3 regions of the Clostridium beijerinckii genome follow, and region 3 is predicted to be linked to each of the others. Evidence: riboswitches for the same ligand, from Rfam matches in the RefSeq annotation. Region 3 holds a riboswitch; each other region holds the start of a gene.
The links. A riboswitch is a leader RNA that binds a small molecule or an ion and turns the genes downstream of it on or off. The one in region 3 is predicted to bind cyclic di-GMP.
Positions count from the first base shown of each region.

Region 1: linked by a shared signal. The riboswitch ahead of PZA12_RS11295 (EAL and HDOD domain-containing protein) and the one ahead of PZA12_RS05665 (hypothetical protein) in region 3 are both predicted to bind cyclic di-GMP.
Region 2: linked by a shared signal. The riboswitch ahead of PZA12_RS05095 (acyltransferase) and the one ahead of PZA12_RS05665 (hypothetical protein) in region 3 are both predicted to bind cyclic di-GMP.

Region 1 covers NZ_CP144906.1:2,436,312-2,441,756, reverse strand. Annotated here, with positions in the region: gene PZA12_RS11305 (methyl-accepting chemotaxis protein) at 1-643, opposite strand, end outside; gene PZA12_RS11300 (hypothetical protein) at 1,075-1,308, opposite strand; gene PZA12_RS11295 (EAL and HDOD domain-containing protein) at 2,348-3,559, opposite strand; cyclic di-GMP riboswitch class II at 3,773-3,856, opposite strand; gene gltA (NADPH-dependent glutamate synthase) at 4,120-5,445, opposite strand, start outside.
Region 2 covers NZ_CP144906.1:1,078,381-1,083,825, forward strand. Annotated here, with positions in the region: gene PZA12_RS05085 (methyl-accepting chemotaxis protein) at 1-395, shown strand, start outside; gene PZA12_RS05090 (metallophosphoesterase family protein) at 654-1,559, shown strand; cyclic di-GMP riboswitch class I at 1,841-1,931, shown strand; gene PZA12_RS05095 (acyltransferase) at 2,275-3,009, shown strand; gene PZA12_RS05100 (methyl-accepting chemotaxis protein) at 3,045-5,153, shown strand; gene putP (sodium/proline symporter PutP) at 5,261-5,445, opposite strand, start outside.
Region 3 covers NZ_CP144906.1:1,222,695-1,228,139, forward strand. Annotated here, with positions in the region: gene purD (phosphoribosylamine--glycine ligase) at 1-1,247, shown strand, start outside; cyclic di-GMP riboswitch class II at 1,502-1,584, shown strand; gene PZA12_RS05665 (hypothetical protein) at 1,653-1,955, shown strand; gene PZA12_RS05670 (BlaI/MecI/CopY family transcriptional regulator) at 2,603-2,971, shown strand; gene PZA12_RS05675 (hypothetical protein) at 2,976-3,353, shown strand; gene PZA12_RS05680 (M56 family metallopeptidase) at 3,331-5,286, shown strand.

The DNA of each region.
Region 1 (5,445 bases), 1.2 Mb from region 3:
TTAACCAAATTGCTAACCCACCACTTAATATGGCTAATATCAATGCTGAAATAACAATAAATATTGCAAGAAATTTAAACGAATTTTTAAAAACTGCGTTACTTGATTCCGATGTTTCTTTGGCCGCATCAATATTTTCATTTATTACAACATTTATATCATTTGCTATCTCTTCTCTTAAAGTAAAATACTCCGAATTATATAATTCAATAGCTTCCTCATAATTATTGTCAGTAACATCCTTTATTATCTTTGTTCTTATATCCCTATACCTAGTTAATGCATCTTTAACTTTTTTATAATCAGCTTCTTCTTTTTCACTAGAATAAGGTATTTTTTCAATTTCTTCAAAAGTTTTATTATTTAAATCAGATAAATCTGCTAAATCTTTTTGTGCCTCATCTATATCATTTTTAAAATTACTATTAATAATATGTTCCATATCAGATAGTCCTAAGTTAGTATTACTTTTTACTACATATAACTTCTGAAGTCTCATTAAATTATTATTATAAATTTTATCTGTATTTATATTTAGTTTGTTCATGCTAAATAGACCAGCTATGCCGACTAAAACTAAGAATACAGTACATATCACACTACTTCCTATTAATTTTTGGGATATTTTCATTTTCTTAAACATTGTATTTATCCTTCCCTTCGTCCTTTAAGATATAAAAGTTATCATGTTTAATCCCAATACCTAATTCCATAACCATTCTATAAACTACTAAGCTTAATCACTTATTTTTACATAAGTATCAAAACTAATAAGTAATTTACTTCTACTCTAAATTATACCACAAAATCCACTTAATTCACATGAATCCGATAATTATTCTCATATTCTTTAATTTTATTTACTTTTAAAATAGGTATTATAACAGTTCCGCAAGAACAAATGGGTTTATTCTCCATTCAATGTTTGTTTTCAATCTTGTTGAATAGATTCCTGTGTAACTTTTCCACACTCTTAATCTCATTACAATTTTCCAAAAATAAAAAACAATCTCCTCATTTTTTAATAGGAGATTGTTTTTAATTTAGTATAATTCTCTAAATCAATATTTTCTTCTAATTTATTATATCAACAATATCAAACATTGCTGTCATTTCTATAAATACTTGTTTTTTGCAACAAAACTCTTTTTTTGAAATATGACAATTAGCAATTGCTTTGCTCGAGTTATCAGATTTATATTTCTCCAGCTTTTCTTGAAGTTCTTCAAGACATAGATCGTGAATTGCTTTAATGATATCTTCTTCCCATATACAAGCTGGATAACTATTTATCACTTTTATTTTCATTAATTTCACCTCGTATTAATAATGGGGTGTAAAATCCAATAAATATTAACTACTGAATAATATTTATTATATAATAATCAGATGAAATTAATATTGTGAATGAAACATCTTTGTATTGTAAATTACTACTCTTTAGCATATTATACTTTAAATAAAGTTAAAAATCCCCTGTAAATTTATCATCAATTTACAGGGGATTTACTGTTAGTAGGTATAGTAAAATATAGGAGTGTTATGTAATTGCATATTAAGGGGTATTTGGGAATCAATTTTTACACACTCAATATATTATTCGTTAATAAATATACTTTTCTGACATAAAAATATAAATTTTTCTAATAAAAAGTATATTTTCGAAAATTATTTTAAACCATAGATAAAGTATATAAGGCAAATTATTTAAAAAAGCAAAATATATTACCTATAACCTGTATATTTAAATTTTATAGGCTCATGTTTTGTAATATACATTATATAATTCAATTTTCCATTTTATTAGCTAATCATGACTCATAGAGTAAATACTAGTATTGTTATAAATCATAAATTTTGTTATTCCTTTATAACTGAAAGCAGCGCTTAGTAAATCTCAAGATATTATTATTTTGTCATTACTTTTTTTATTTTTATGTATAATATCTTTAAATTTCGCAAATAATTATTAATGAAAATATTACTTTTCAACTACACCAAAAGAGATAGCATTTATTAATCTAACTGCTATCTCTTTTTATATTAAAAATCAACCCATAGAAATCCCATCATTTTTTGATTTAATTACTTATACCTATTAGCACTTTTAGAATATTTACCCTAATATTTAATACTATTCCAATGAAAAATAATATAATATTATTTTTTTTTGCCATTTGCACCTTTTTTATATTTTTATTGTTGAATTAAAACAGTTTATGTCGTATAATGTTAATGTAAATATACAATTTACTTATATTGAAATTTTTCCTAGAGTTTTGATATAGTATTTTCTTTTTTTACCAATTAGAGTAAGAAACTAGACACGTTCTAGTTTCTTATTTTTTTAACTCACAACATCATCTGCCCATTTTATAGCATCTATATAGGCTTCTGCAAGCTTATTATCACTGACACCTATTTCCTTAGTATAAAACTCAACGTTTTCCCATTGACCTTTTTCATAGTTAATAGCTAATTTCAATATCTTATTCAAGAAATTATCTTTTTCAATTAGTCCTTCCTTTATTTCATCATTTATATATAATTCTTTTAAGATCACTTCAATTGAACAATTTAAAATTGCATCCATAACTGAAAATAATCCTACCATATAAGCTGAATAAACATTATTTCTATACTCACTCATATTACATATTAGTTCACATAACTTCGCTCTCTGCAATGAGACTTTTATAAGTTCATCTGTGTTATTTTCCTTTAGATCATTTAGCAGAACTACATATAACCATTTTATAATCTCTTTTCTTCCCAACAGTGCAATAGCATATTTTATAGATCTTACTTCATTCTTAAGGCAGTATGCAGACGAATTTATTAATTTGATTATTTTATATGACAATCCTAAGTCCTTTATTATTAGTTCTTCTAATTTATTAAAATCAAAATCTTCTTTATTAATTAACTTTAGAATTTTTATTGCTGTATCTTTGTTAGTCGGAATGTTTTTTCTGGAAAGCACTATTGGTTTACTAAAATAATATCCTTGAAAGTATGAGTACCCTAGTTTCAAAGCCTCATCATATTCTTCTTTGTTCTCTACTTTTTCGGCCAAAAACTTTATTTTATTATTTATTTTTTTTAGTTCAAATACTTTCTTTCTTCCATCCCCTGTCGTGATTTTAAAATCTATCTTTATAATATCAGCTATTTCTATTAATTTAATATATTTAATATGGAATACAAAATCGTCTAATGCTAATATAAATCCTCTTTTCTTAAGTCTTTTACACGCATCCACAATTTCATCATTTGGTTCTATATTTTCTAAAATTTCTATAACAACATATTCTTTAGGAAGTATAGTTGCTATTTCTTTCTTTATCAATTCTTCAGTAAAGTTTATAAATGCCTTCTTGTTATCAGTAATATCTTTGAAGTCAAATGTATAAAATGTATTAGCTATAACCTTTAAAGTTGCTTCATCGCCATTAGCATTGTTATAGAAATTGTTTTGTCCATTTCTAAATAGAAGTTCATATGCAACAACTTCATTTTTCCTGTTAAATATAGGCTGTCTAGCTACAAAAATATCCATAACAGTCTCATTCCCTTCATTAATACTTATATACCTCTTAATTTAACCCTTACTGTAGTATAATTTGGGTTCATAAAAATTAAAATCTTCTCTCAATGAGCTTACTTACGTAATACTTAAACTTAAGATATATAAGTTCTTATTTATATATAAATCAAGTAAATTTTTTCATATAAAAAACCAATTAAAACTAACTAATAAAATAATTAATTAATCTTAATTGGTCGGTTGCACAACTAGCTCCAAACTCTTAAAGTGCCCACTTAGAAAGAATTCTTCATAGCTTCCAATTGTAATATAATACATCAATATGTACTTATTTCATATATATGAAATATTATCATTAATTTATAATAAAATCAACAAATAATATCATTAGGAATACTAAATTAGAGATTTTTAAGGAAATTTTAAGATTATTTTCTCTTTTTATTGAGACATTATTTTTATTTAAAAAAATAATTTTTGTTAAATATCGTCTAAAATTATAAACAAAAAAAAGATTAGTTACATCTATATTTCCCTGTAACTAATCTTCTTAATATATAATATGTTAAATGCTATCTACTTAAATATTCATCTATTGCAGCAGCAGCTTTCTTTCCTGCTCCCATTGCTAAAATAACAGTTGCAGCACCAGTAACTGCATCTCCACCAGCATAAACACCTTCTTTAGTTGTTAATCCATCTTCATTGGCAACTAAACAAGCTCTACCATTGATTTCTAAACCTTTAGTAGTTGATGAAATTAATGGATTTGGTGAAGTTCCAAGTGACATTATTACTGTATCAACGTCTAATACAAACTCTGAATTTTCCTTAACTACAGGCTTTCTTCTTCCTGAAGCATCTGGTTCTCCAAGTTCCATTTTAACGCACTTCATTCCTTTAACCCATCCATTTTCATCTGTTAAGATTTCTGTTGGATTAGTTAAAACATCAAATATTACTCCTTCTTCTTTAGCGTGATGCACTTCTTCTGCTCTTGCTGGAAGCTCTGACTCACCTCTTCTATATACTATATGAGCTTCTGCACCAAGTCTTAAAGCAGTTCTTGCTGCATCCATAGCAACATTTCCTCCGCCAACTATAGCAACTTTTTTACCTGCTTTAACTGGAGTATCATATTCTTCTTTAAATGCTTTCATTAAGTTTACTCTTGTTAAAAACTCATTAGCTGAAAATACACCATTTGCATTTTCTCCTGGTATTCCCATAAACTTTGGAAGACCTGCTCCTGATCCAATGAATACAGCTTCAAATTTTTCATCTTCAATTAATTGATCTATAGTTATTGTTCTTCCTACAATTACATTAGTTTCAATTGTTACTCCAAGCTTCTTTATATTTTCAATTTCTGCTTTAACAACATCATCCTTTGGTAATCTAAATTCAGGTATTCCATAAACTAAAACTCCACCTGCTTCATGTAGTGCTTCAAATATAGTTACATCATAACCTTTTTTAGCTAGGTCTCCTGCACAAGTAAGACCAGCAGGGCCACTTCCAATTACCGCAACTTTCTTCCCTTTAGAAGGTTCTGTTTGTGATAAATCTACTTTATTTTTTCTTGACCAGTCTGCGGTAAACATTTCTAATTTACCTATAGCTACAGCTTCACCTTTAATTCCAAGTACACAGTTACCTTCACATTGATTTTCTTGTGGACATACTCTTCCACAAACCGCTGGAAGTGCACTGTATTTTGCTATTTCTTTAGCAGCATCTTCAAAGTCTCCAGTTTTAGCTTTTGATATAAATCCTGGAATGTTGATTGATACTGGACATCCCTCAACACATTTAGGATTTTTACAATTTAAACATCTATTGGCTTCTTTTATAGCATCATCTTCATTATATCCTAAACAAACTTCCTTAAAGTTTTT
Region 2 (5,445 bases), 140 kb from region 3:
AACAAATAGATGAAATAATAAAAGAAATAAAAAGTAAATCAGAATTAGCAGTTGACAGGGTATTAGAAACAAGTGGAACAGTAGATGATCAAGAGCATGCAGTTAAAGAATCAGAAGTGATATTTACAGAAATAGTAACAGCTATAGAAAGTTTAACAGAAAAGGTGAGTAAAATAGCTGAAGGTGTGAGTAACATAAATAATATGAAGGATGATGTAGTTGAAAAAGTAGAAAACTTATCAGCGATATTAGAAGAAACAGCATCGGGAACAGAGGAAGTTTCAGCGACAGCGCAAGAAGTGACAGCGTCAACAGAAAGCTTTGTTGATAATTTTAATAATTTAAAAGATATGGCTGAGGAATTGAAAGAAAAAATTGAAGAATTTAAACTATAAAAATATAAAATCATTATGATATATATGTTGTAATAATAAATTTACGTTTAAGACTCTAGTGAGCCAAGTGATAAATTAATTGATAAATGTAGAAATTTAATTAAAAAATATATATTTAATGTTTTATAAGATATAAAGGATTGTTGCAAAATGCAATGATCCTTTTACAATTTAAAATAAGGTCTAATTAGCAAATAGTTAGTGTCAGATACAACCTAGTTTTCATATAATATTATATTTTAAGAAAGGTGAATATATATGAAAAATAACCTTAGGTTTGATAGTAATGGCAAGTTTAAAATAGTTCAATTTACAGATATACATGAAGGACCGAGCAGAGACAAATCTATAGAGCTTATAAATAAGATATTAGATTACGAAAACCCCAATATGGTTATATTATCAGGAGATATTATTGATGGCAAATGTCAGACAGCAGAAGATGTAAAAAAAGCTATAAATCATATAGCGGAGCCAATGGAAAATAGAAATGTACCTTGGTGTATAGTTTTTGGTAATCATGATGATGAACATAATATGATGACGAAAGAAGAAATGATGAATTTATATATGAGCTTTAAACATAATCTGAGTCAAGTGGGGTATAAAACTTTTGATAGGATAGGTAATTATAATCTTCTTGTAGAAAGTTCAAAAGATAAAACGCCTAAATTTAATATATATATGATAGATTCAGGAAAATACGCTCCTGCCATTATTGGAGGATATGATTGGATAAAACTTACTCAAATATGGTGGTATAAAAGAACAGCGATAAATTTGAAGAAAAAATATAAAAGATTAATACCTGCGCTTATGTTCTTTCATATACCTTTAAAGAAGTTTAAAAAGGCATGTAAGACTGGATTAGTAAATGGTGAAAGGCTTGAAGATGAGAGCTGTGCCAAGATAAATTTATGCTTATTTAACAAAATAGTTAAAATTGGTGATGTGAAAGGTATATTTGTAGGGCATGATCATTTTAATAATTACTGTGCTGCTTTAGATGGTGTTAGGCTTGGATATGCTGGATATACTGGATACGGAGGATATGGAGATGACAAAATTCCTCGTGGTGCAAGAGTATTTTTAATTAATGAAGAAAATCCAGCTGATTTTAAAACTTGGACAAGAAGAGAGTTTGATACAGAACTTAAAAAGTAAATTCTATAAAAGAATAATTTTAGGAGATATATTTTCATGAATTGGTATATATGAAATTGAAGAAAATTATTGATTTTTAAATGAATTTATTAGCATGGCGATAAGAAAAATATATATAATATATTTAAATTTATAAATATATTATATTGAATAAATGGTATTATATTGAATTAAACGATTAAATAATATCCATTTTTACAATATTGTAACTTAAATTTAGTGTATATAAGTTGAAAAATGTTGTAAAAGATGTAATAATAGAATAAAAATGAAAAAAATATAATATCAATAGGCACACTTATTGAAAAATAGGGTCGCAAAGCTATGAGTCTAAGGAAAAATTTAATTTTCTATGATTGTCAGGTTGCCAAAATGTATCTATGAATAATAAATTTTATATTTTAATTTTGGTGTCCACAATTATGTAGACACCATTTTTGCGCTCTTAAAACTTACAATAAGAAAGCTATTTTTATTATTTTTTCAAGTGCAAAGTATTTGCTGCTAGAGATTTGAAGTTTGAATTATAAATAATATTAAAAGATCAGAAGGGAGTGGAGAAGGCTAATAAAATATAATCATAGTAATTAGTAGCAAAACTAAAATAAGTTGGACAAACAGTTTGACTTAATGTTGCTTATAAAATCGCGTTGAAAGTTTGACTATGAAGGAGGCGAAAAGATTATTTTTTGCGATTTTAATAATCTGAAATGATATGAGTAAAATAGACGAATTATTAAATGAAGTAGAAGTCATAGTAAAACAAGGGATAAATAAAGAGGGCGTAATAGAAATTTTAAATTCTCTAAAATGTTATTTTCCATACGAAATATTAGATGAAATGAAATTATATGGGGACTATTTACCTAAAAATAATGAATTAGAATTTTCAGAAGAAAAAAGATATCTTCATTTTTTATGGGATGTACTAGATAAATCACCTATGTGCTTAATTGCCAATTTTGCTATTCCTTATAGACAGATATTAGCAAAAAAATTATTTAAGTCATGCGGAAAGAATTTTATAGCTGAAGAAAATGTACGTTTCAATGTTCCTGACAATATAGAAATAGGAGATAACGTATTTATGAACAAAGGTGCTTTCCTAGATTCAAAAGGTGGAATAACAATAGGTAACTCAGTAGGAATTGGCGAAGGCGTTACAATTTTTACTCATTCTCATGAGGAGCATGAACATGAATTAAGGACATATGCAAAAGTAGTAATTAAAGATTACGCTAAAATATATTCTAATTCAACTATATTGCCTGGAGTAACAATTGAAAAACAAGGAATAGTAGCAGCTTCTTCTTTAGTCGGTAAAAATGTTGAAAAAAATGAGTTGGTAGCGGGTATACCAGCAAAGGCTATGAGAGAGAGAAAAACATTAGATAGAAATCAGGAAGAATTAAAGCATATATGGTTGCATAACGGTGAATTTCAAGAGTAAAAAATTTGTACACCTTAAGGAGGAAATGATTAATCATGAGAATATCATTTAAATCAAAGTTAATGGTAATAATATTGCCGCTAGTAATAGTTGGATTGATATCGCTGACAGGATTTGCATATATTAATTTTAGGAGCATTATAGAAAGCGAATTAGTGAATTCCATGTCATTAAGAACAACAGAAGCAACTGGTCATATTAATACATGGCTGACGAGTAGAATGGCAGAAGTTCAAGAAACAGCTCAAAGCCCAGTGCTTAAACAAGTTTTGGAAAAAAATCCTGGTTTAAATTTAAATAGCACAGATGGATCATTAAACATAATAGATGATTTAAATTTATCAAGATTTAATTTTATTAAAAATACATATCCAGACGAATATGCAGCAGTCCATATACTAAATAGCCTAGAGCCTAGTGAATGGAGTAACGCTGATAGTTTGAATAAGCTACAAGCGAGATTTTATAATGTAAGCAATGGAAAATTTGCAACTGCTAATTGGGCTAAAGGTGCTGCAACAGAAGCTTCAGAAAGATATTCAAAGACAAATGGCGTTCCTTATGATGCAATATTTAAGCCTACATATTCTGAAGCTTATGATAAGAATGTTGTAATGATGGTTGCGTGGAATAAAGATGCACAAGGAAAAGTTACAGCAGGAGCTGCCTCAAGTTTGGCTATTGAAGCAGTAGAAAATCAAGTTAAAAATCTAAAATATGGTCAAAAAGGTTACGGAGTATTATTAGGAAGTGATGGAACTTTTATAGTTCACCCAAATAAAGATTGGGCCATGAAAGAGAAAATAAATACAGTTAACGATTCAGATCTTACTAAACTTAATGAAGCCATTCAAGGTGATAAACCAGGAGTTTTTAAATTTGGAAGTGGATCTGAGAAAAAAATTGCATTCTATGCAAAGGCACCGATTTCTGGTTGGACAGTTATAAATGTTGTTTATGAGGATGAACTTTTTGCTTCATCTAATCATTTGATACTGATTATGATTGGGATAGTTATAGCTATTATCGTAATTTTATCAGCAGCTATATTTACAGCAGCAACTAAGTTGATCAAACCTTTAGTACGCCTTAATGAGTTCGCGGAAGTTATATCTACTGGAGACTTAAGTGGTTCAATAGAAGTGAAATCCAAAGATGAATTTGGAAATCTTGCTACAGCGTTTAATCATACGATAGAAGCATTAAGAGGCATAATTACAGATATAAATAATGAATCATCAAAGGTAAATGAAGTTTCAACTAATCTTGCAAATTCATGTGATGATAGCATTAAGGTTACTGGAGAAGTTGCTAAAGCAATACAAGTGATAGCAGAAAATACAACTGAGCAGTCAAGACAAGTGACTTTAGCCAGCGAGAAAACAATTGAAATGGAAGAAGTAAGTAGAGTTGTTGTTAATAAATGTAATGATATGCTTGAAACAGCTGAAGAATCACATAACATAAGCGCGGTTGCTTTTGAAGCGGTGGATAAAGCTGTTGAAAGTATGAAATTAATTGTTGAAAACAATAAAACCAATTTAGAAGAAAGTAAAATGTTACTTGAGAGATCAAATGAAATTGGTAAGATTGTTGAAGTTATAACTAACATTGCAAGTCAGACCAATTTACTTGCTTTAAATGCAGCAATAGAAGCTGCTAGAGCTGGAGAGCAAGGAAAGGGATTTGCCGTAGTTGCAGATGAAGTAAGAACCCTTGCGGAACAATCTGCTACTGCTGCCAGTCAGATTTCGGCTTTAATAAGTGGAATACAAAATCAAATTGAGACCATTAGTAGTAGTATGGATGAAGGTTCTAAGGAAATTACTGTTGGTATGGAAACAGCGTTAAAGGCTGAAACTCATTTTGATAATATAGAAAAAGCTATAAGAAACATTTTTGATGTAGTTCGAGATGTATATAATTCTACAGAATCTATGATTAAAACAGCAAAAGATACAGTAGTAGAAATGCAAGAAACATCAATTATATCAGAACACACGGCATCAGCAACAGAAGAGGTATCAGCATCAGCTGAAGAACAGGCTGTTACTATGGACGAAATAGGAGATTCAGCTAATCAATTAGCTAAATTGGCTCATAGATTAAATGAGTTAGTATCAAAATTTAAAATAAGCAAATAAGGATAAAAAATAACAGTAAGACCATAGAATTATTAGTCTTACTGTTATTTTTTATAAGTTAAAGGTACAAGATTAATTGAATACTATACCTTTAGAAAACAAATATATTATTTCATATCTGTTAATATATTTTCCATTTTATTAAACTGGTTACTGACATCACTATCTGGCTTTTTAGTTAAAAGACTAACGATAATTACAGATAGAAGTGATAATGAAAATCCTGGAATCATCTCATATAGAAAACTAGATAAACCTAAAACAATCCATAAAAGAACTGTTATACCACCAA
Region 3 (5,445 bases):
AACTTCTTTTAATTGGTTCAGGTGGTAGAGAACATGCTTTGGCTTGGAAACTTGCAAAAAGTGAAAAGGTTGAAAAAATATTTGTTGCTCCAGGTAACGGTGGAACTGCAATTGAAAATAAATGCGAAAATGTAAACATAACTGATATTGATGAATTAATTAAATTTGCTAAGGAAGAAATTATTGATCTTACAATAGTTGGGCCAGAAGATCCTTTAACAAAGGGAATTGTTAATAAGTTTAAAACAGAAGGATTAAAGATATTTGGACCAGCTGAAAATGGAGCAATGCTTGAAGGTAGTAAAAGCTTTTCTAAAGAGTTTATGAAAAAGTATGGCGTTAAGACAGCAGAATACGAAACATTTACAGATGTCAATGAAGCGCTTAAATATTTAGAAGTATGTCCTTATCCAACAGTGGTTAAAGCAGATGGTCTTGCAGCAGGAAAAGGCGTTGCTATATGTGAAACTAAAGAAGAAGCAATAGATGCAGTAAAATCGTATATGGTAGATGATATCTTCAATGGAGCGGGTCAAAAAATAGTAATTGAAGAATTCCTAGAAGGTGTTGAGGCATCAATTCTATCTATAACTGATGGAAAGACAATAATTCCGTTCATATCAGGTAAAGACCATAAGCAGATATTTGATGGAGGTAAAGGACCAAATACAGGTGGAATGGGAGTATTAGCACCAAATCCTTATGTGACAGAAGATGTGATGAAGGATTTCGAAGAAAATATTATGGCTAAGACTTTAATTGGTATTAGAGAAGAAGGCTTTGATTATAAAGGAATAATCTTCTTTGGTATTATGATTACTGCAAAAGGAACTTATCTTTTGGAATATAATGTAAGAATGGGAGATCCTGAAACACAATCAGTTCTTTATCTAATGGAAAGTGACTTAGTAGAAGTCATTGAAGCAGCATTAAGAGAAGAACTAGATAAAACCACAATTAAGTGGAATGATGGTATCTGCATAAATGTCGTTTTAGCATCTAAAGGATATCCAGGAGATTTTGTTAAAGGATATGAGATAACAATTGATGAAAAAGTTAAAGATAAAGTATTCTTAGCAGGAGCTAAAGCAGAAGATGGAGTTTTAAAGACTAACGGTGGAAGAGTATTATCAGTTATTGGCCTTGGAAAAACTCTAGAAGAAGCCAGAAAAGACGCTTACGAAAATATTAAATATGTTACTTTTGAAGGGGCATATTGTAGAAGTGATATAGGAACACATAAATAAATATATTAAAGAAATGAGCTATTAGGTATTATCATGATTTAATCAATAACACCTGATAGTTTATTTTTTGCTATATATACCGCGGTAAGTTTCTATATCATAGTCTTAATTAAGAGCTGGTTTGCTAGAAATTTAAATATAAATTTTTTATTATAGGACATATGTTAAAGTTTGTATATATTTTTTTTATTAACTATTTGTTCATTGATTTCCAACTGATTACATGTTAAAATAATCATTAAATAGGAATATTATGTATATAAGGAAACTGTGATTCGAATATTTACTTGGGCACTTTATATTCGATGAGTTAATAGTGCAACCGACCTTTTTATTAAGGTCGGTCTTTTTTTGTCCGCTTAAATAAGTGTATAGATAATAAATTAAAATTGAGGTGCAATCTTTATGTTATTTTTTAATAGGTTAAAGAAATATGATGAACATGGGTTTGATTCAAAAGGAATTCATAAAAACGGTACAAAATTTAATGAAGAGGGTTTTGATAAAAAAGGGGTTCATAAAAATGGCACATATTTTAATACAGAAGGCTACAATATAGACGGGTACGATAAATATGGATATGATAAAGAAGGATATAATAGCGGAGGATATGACAGGCAAGGATATAACAAGATGGGATATAATATAAAAGGATATGATAGGCAAGGGGAATTTTTAGAAACAAGATATAAATGGAAAGTGAAATAGAAAAATAAAAATTGCTATAAATTAATTCAATAATATATGATGCAAAAATAATTCTTCATAAAATTTCTAAAAATATTGCAATAATTCTAGGCATAATTGTGAAATGTGAATTGTGCATTGCAACATATATGTTTATTTCGTGGGGTTACGGAAATTTTGATGGAAATCATTAAATGCAGGGGTGTATCTACTCGCGCATGTTCTAAATTTCGTTAGGACAAGCAAGGGAAGAACAGCTCTGCATTAACTGTTTTTAACAGCTTATTTTTATGTACTCTTAGTTTGAATATAGATAAACAATTTAAGAATTAGACTTATTAGATGAACATATTTGCAAAGTTGATAAAACTTCAATCTCATATCTTCACTAGAAATCATAAATATATTTTCATAGCTTTTCGGAATCAAAATATTTATGATTTCAGTAATTTATCACATAAGTCTAATTTTAAATTTAGATATCTGTATTGCAAGAATTTTAGCCGTAATTGTGAATTGTGAAATGTGCATTGTGAATTGTAACAAACATATGCTAATAAGTTTTTATTAAAAATTTCTAGGAATATATTGACATGTAATTCTACAGGGTGTAGTATAAAAATATAAATACTACACCTTGTAGAATTACATAGAGGAGATGATTAAATATGAAGCTAGGAAAGATATCGGACGCTGAAATGGAGATAATGAAAATAATATGGAAAAAGAATGATCAAATTACTACAGCTGAGATTTTAGACGCGCTTCCAAAAGAAAATTCATGGAAGGTAACAACGATAATGACGTTGATATCAAGATTAACTGAAAAGGGGATTTTGAGTGTAACTAAAGTAGGAAAGTTAAATAATTATTTTCCTAAGATTACAGAAGAAGAATATAGAGCTATTCAAACGGATAATTTCTTAGAAGATATGCATAAGGGATCAGTTAAAAACTTTATGGCAACATTGTTTAATAATAAGAAAATAAGTAATAAGGATATTGCAGAGTTGAAAGAATGGCTCAAAGAGGTGTAGGCATATGAATATTCTAAATTATATTTTGGAAATGTCACTAGCAGGCAGTTTTATGTTTTTAATACTTTGTTTATTTAGGCCATTTACTAAGAAAACTTTTAGTGCTACTTGGAATTATTATATGCTATTTATAACGCTTTTAATTTTTATTATACCTATTGGGAGTTTTGTTAAACTGCCTCAAATAGTGGAACATAAGAATTATTTATCGATGCAGGATAAGAATACGGTAGTGCAGCAAAATTATGAAAAGATGCTGAAGAGCAATGATAAAAGTGATGAGATAAGAGTTTTGCAAGGGGATGGTACACTTAAGCCTGTGAGCCAGAGTCAAGTAGACTTAAAGCAGACAAGTAAGTATGGCTCAAAAAATAATGAATAGAGATATGTTACTTTATGCATGGATATTAGGTGTACTCATACTAGTAATTAAGGAAACTTACGTATATATTTCTTTTTATGAAAAACTTAAAAGTGTAAGTGATATCATTGAGGATGAGTCTATAATTAATGTTTTTGAAAACTGTAAGAAAAAATTAAATATATATAGGAGGATAATTTTAAAAGAATGTGGCGGCATTAAAAGTCCAATGATTACAGGAATATTAACACCTACTATCACAATTCCTAAGATGGACCATAATCTGGATAAGCTTGAAATAATACTGGATCATGAATTAATTCATTTTAAACGTAAAGATTTATGGGTGAAGGTAGTTGCACTTTTAGCAAATGTAATCAATTGGTTTAATCCCATTGTTTATATTATTAGAAATAGGATAAATATAATTTGTGAGCTGTCTTTAGATGAACAACTTATAAAGAATATGGATAAATCAAAAAGAAAATATTATGGAGAAATTATATTAGAGTTAATAGAATATTCTCAGAATAAATCCCTAAGCTTAGGGGCATCAGTTTGTAAAAGTAGAAAGGAGATTGAGACACGATTGAAAAATATAGTGTTTTTTAAAAAGTCAAAAAAAATAATTGTTTGTATTTCACTTATAGTAACTATGATTTTTACATCTACAAGTTTGCTCGCTTCAAAGACTGTATTTGCTAGTAATAGTGATACAGCAAAAAGTGCTAAAGGGGCAGAATTTGCAGTATTTGTAACAGATGATGGGTTATATATGTCTGAATTAAAAGAAAATAACCCAGTTCTTCTTGATAAAAATGAAAAAATTAAATTGCCGAAAATATCTAAAGATGGGTCATATGTTGCTTATACTAAAGAAGATGATTTATATATTTGCAATATAGACACTCGTGAGGTAATTGAAGTAGCTAAAAATGTAGAGTCATATGACTGGAATAATTCTGGAAACCTAATTTGCTCTGTTAAAAATGCAGGTATGTCTATGTATAATACCAATACTAAAAAGTTAGTGGATATTATAAGCAATGAGTATGATTATTTTAATATAAATTGCGATAGTAAAAATAAGGTATATGCTAATAAACAGCTAGAAAGTACTACAGACAAAGGGAAAACTATTAAATCAATAGGTGTAATTAGCTATGACTTAGATACTAAAGAAGAGAATGTTATTTTGGAAGGTAAAGAAGGAAATAATAAAGAGATTGGAGAGCAGTATACAGCATCTGAGTTATTTGAATCCATTGGATCAAGACCTAATGTTGAAAGAATATCAAGTGATGATAGATATATGTATATATGGAACAAACCTAATTCAGGCTCAATGTCAGCTGATATGACAGAATTTGCAGTATATGATCTTTTAAGCAATAAATTTATAGAAAATAATAATATGATTGCATTAGCATATAAAGATAATATTTCTCAAAATCCAGTGGATAGCAGCATAGTTGCTGTTAATAATGGCGAATATAGAGACATGTATAGTAATAAGGCATTAGGAATTTTCGATATCAAAGCTAACAAATTTACAAGTCTAATTCCAGAAAATCAAGTGTCAATGACACCGGATTATTCCAGTGACGGAAAGAATATAGTATATTCTGGAGCTAATGCCTTAAAAGATGACATATCACAAAGTTCGAAAAACTGGGAAAGTGAACCGCACTATATTTATCAAGTGAACACTGAAACAAAAGAAATAACTCAAATTACAAATAACAAATCATTTGATTTCATGCCAAAATATATATCAGAAAATCAAATATTATTTGTAAGAAAAGATGGCGATTCATTTAGTTTATGGAAGACAAAAGATGGAGTGGAAACTAAGCTTGCTGATTCTTTGAATTTTAGATCAACTTCTTATACAAATACTTGGTACTATGGTCATTATAAAACTGAAAATGTTATAGACGTATATAAAAAGTAAATATTTCATATATATGTTGCAAAAATAATACTTCATCATAATTCTAAAAATATTACAAGAATTTTGGCCGTAATTGTGAATTGTGAAATGTACATTGTGAATTGCAATATATAAGTTCAATATGATAAAATACTCAATTGTACATAAATTGAGTATTTT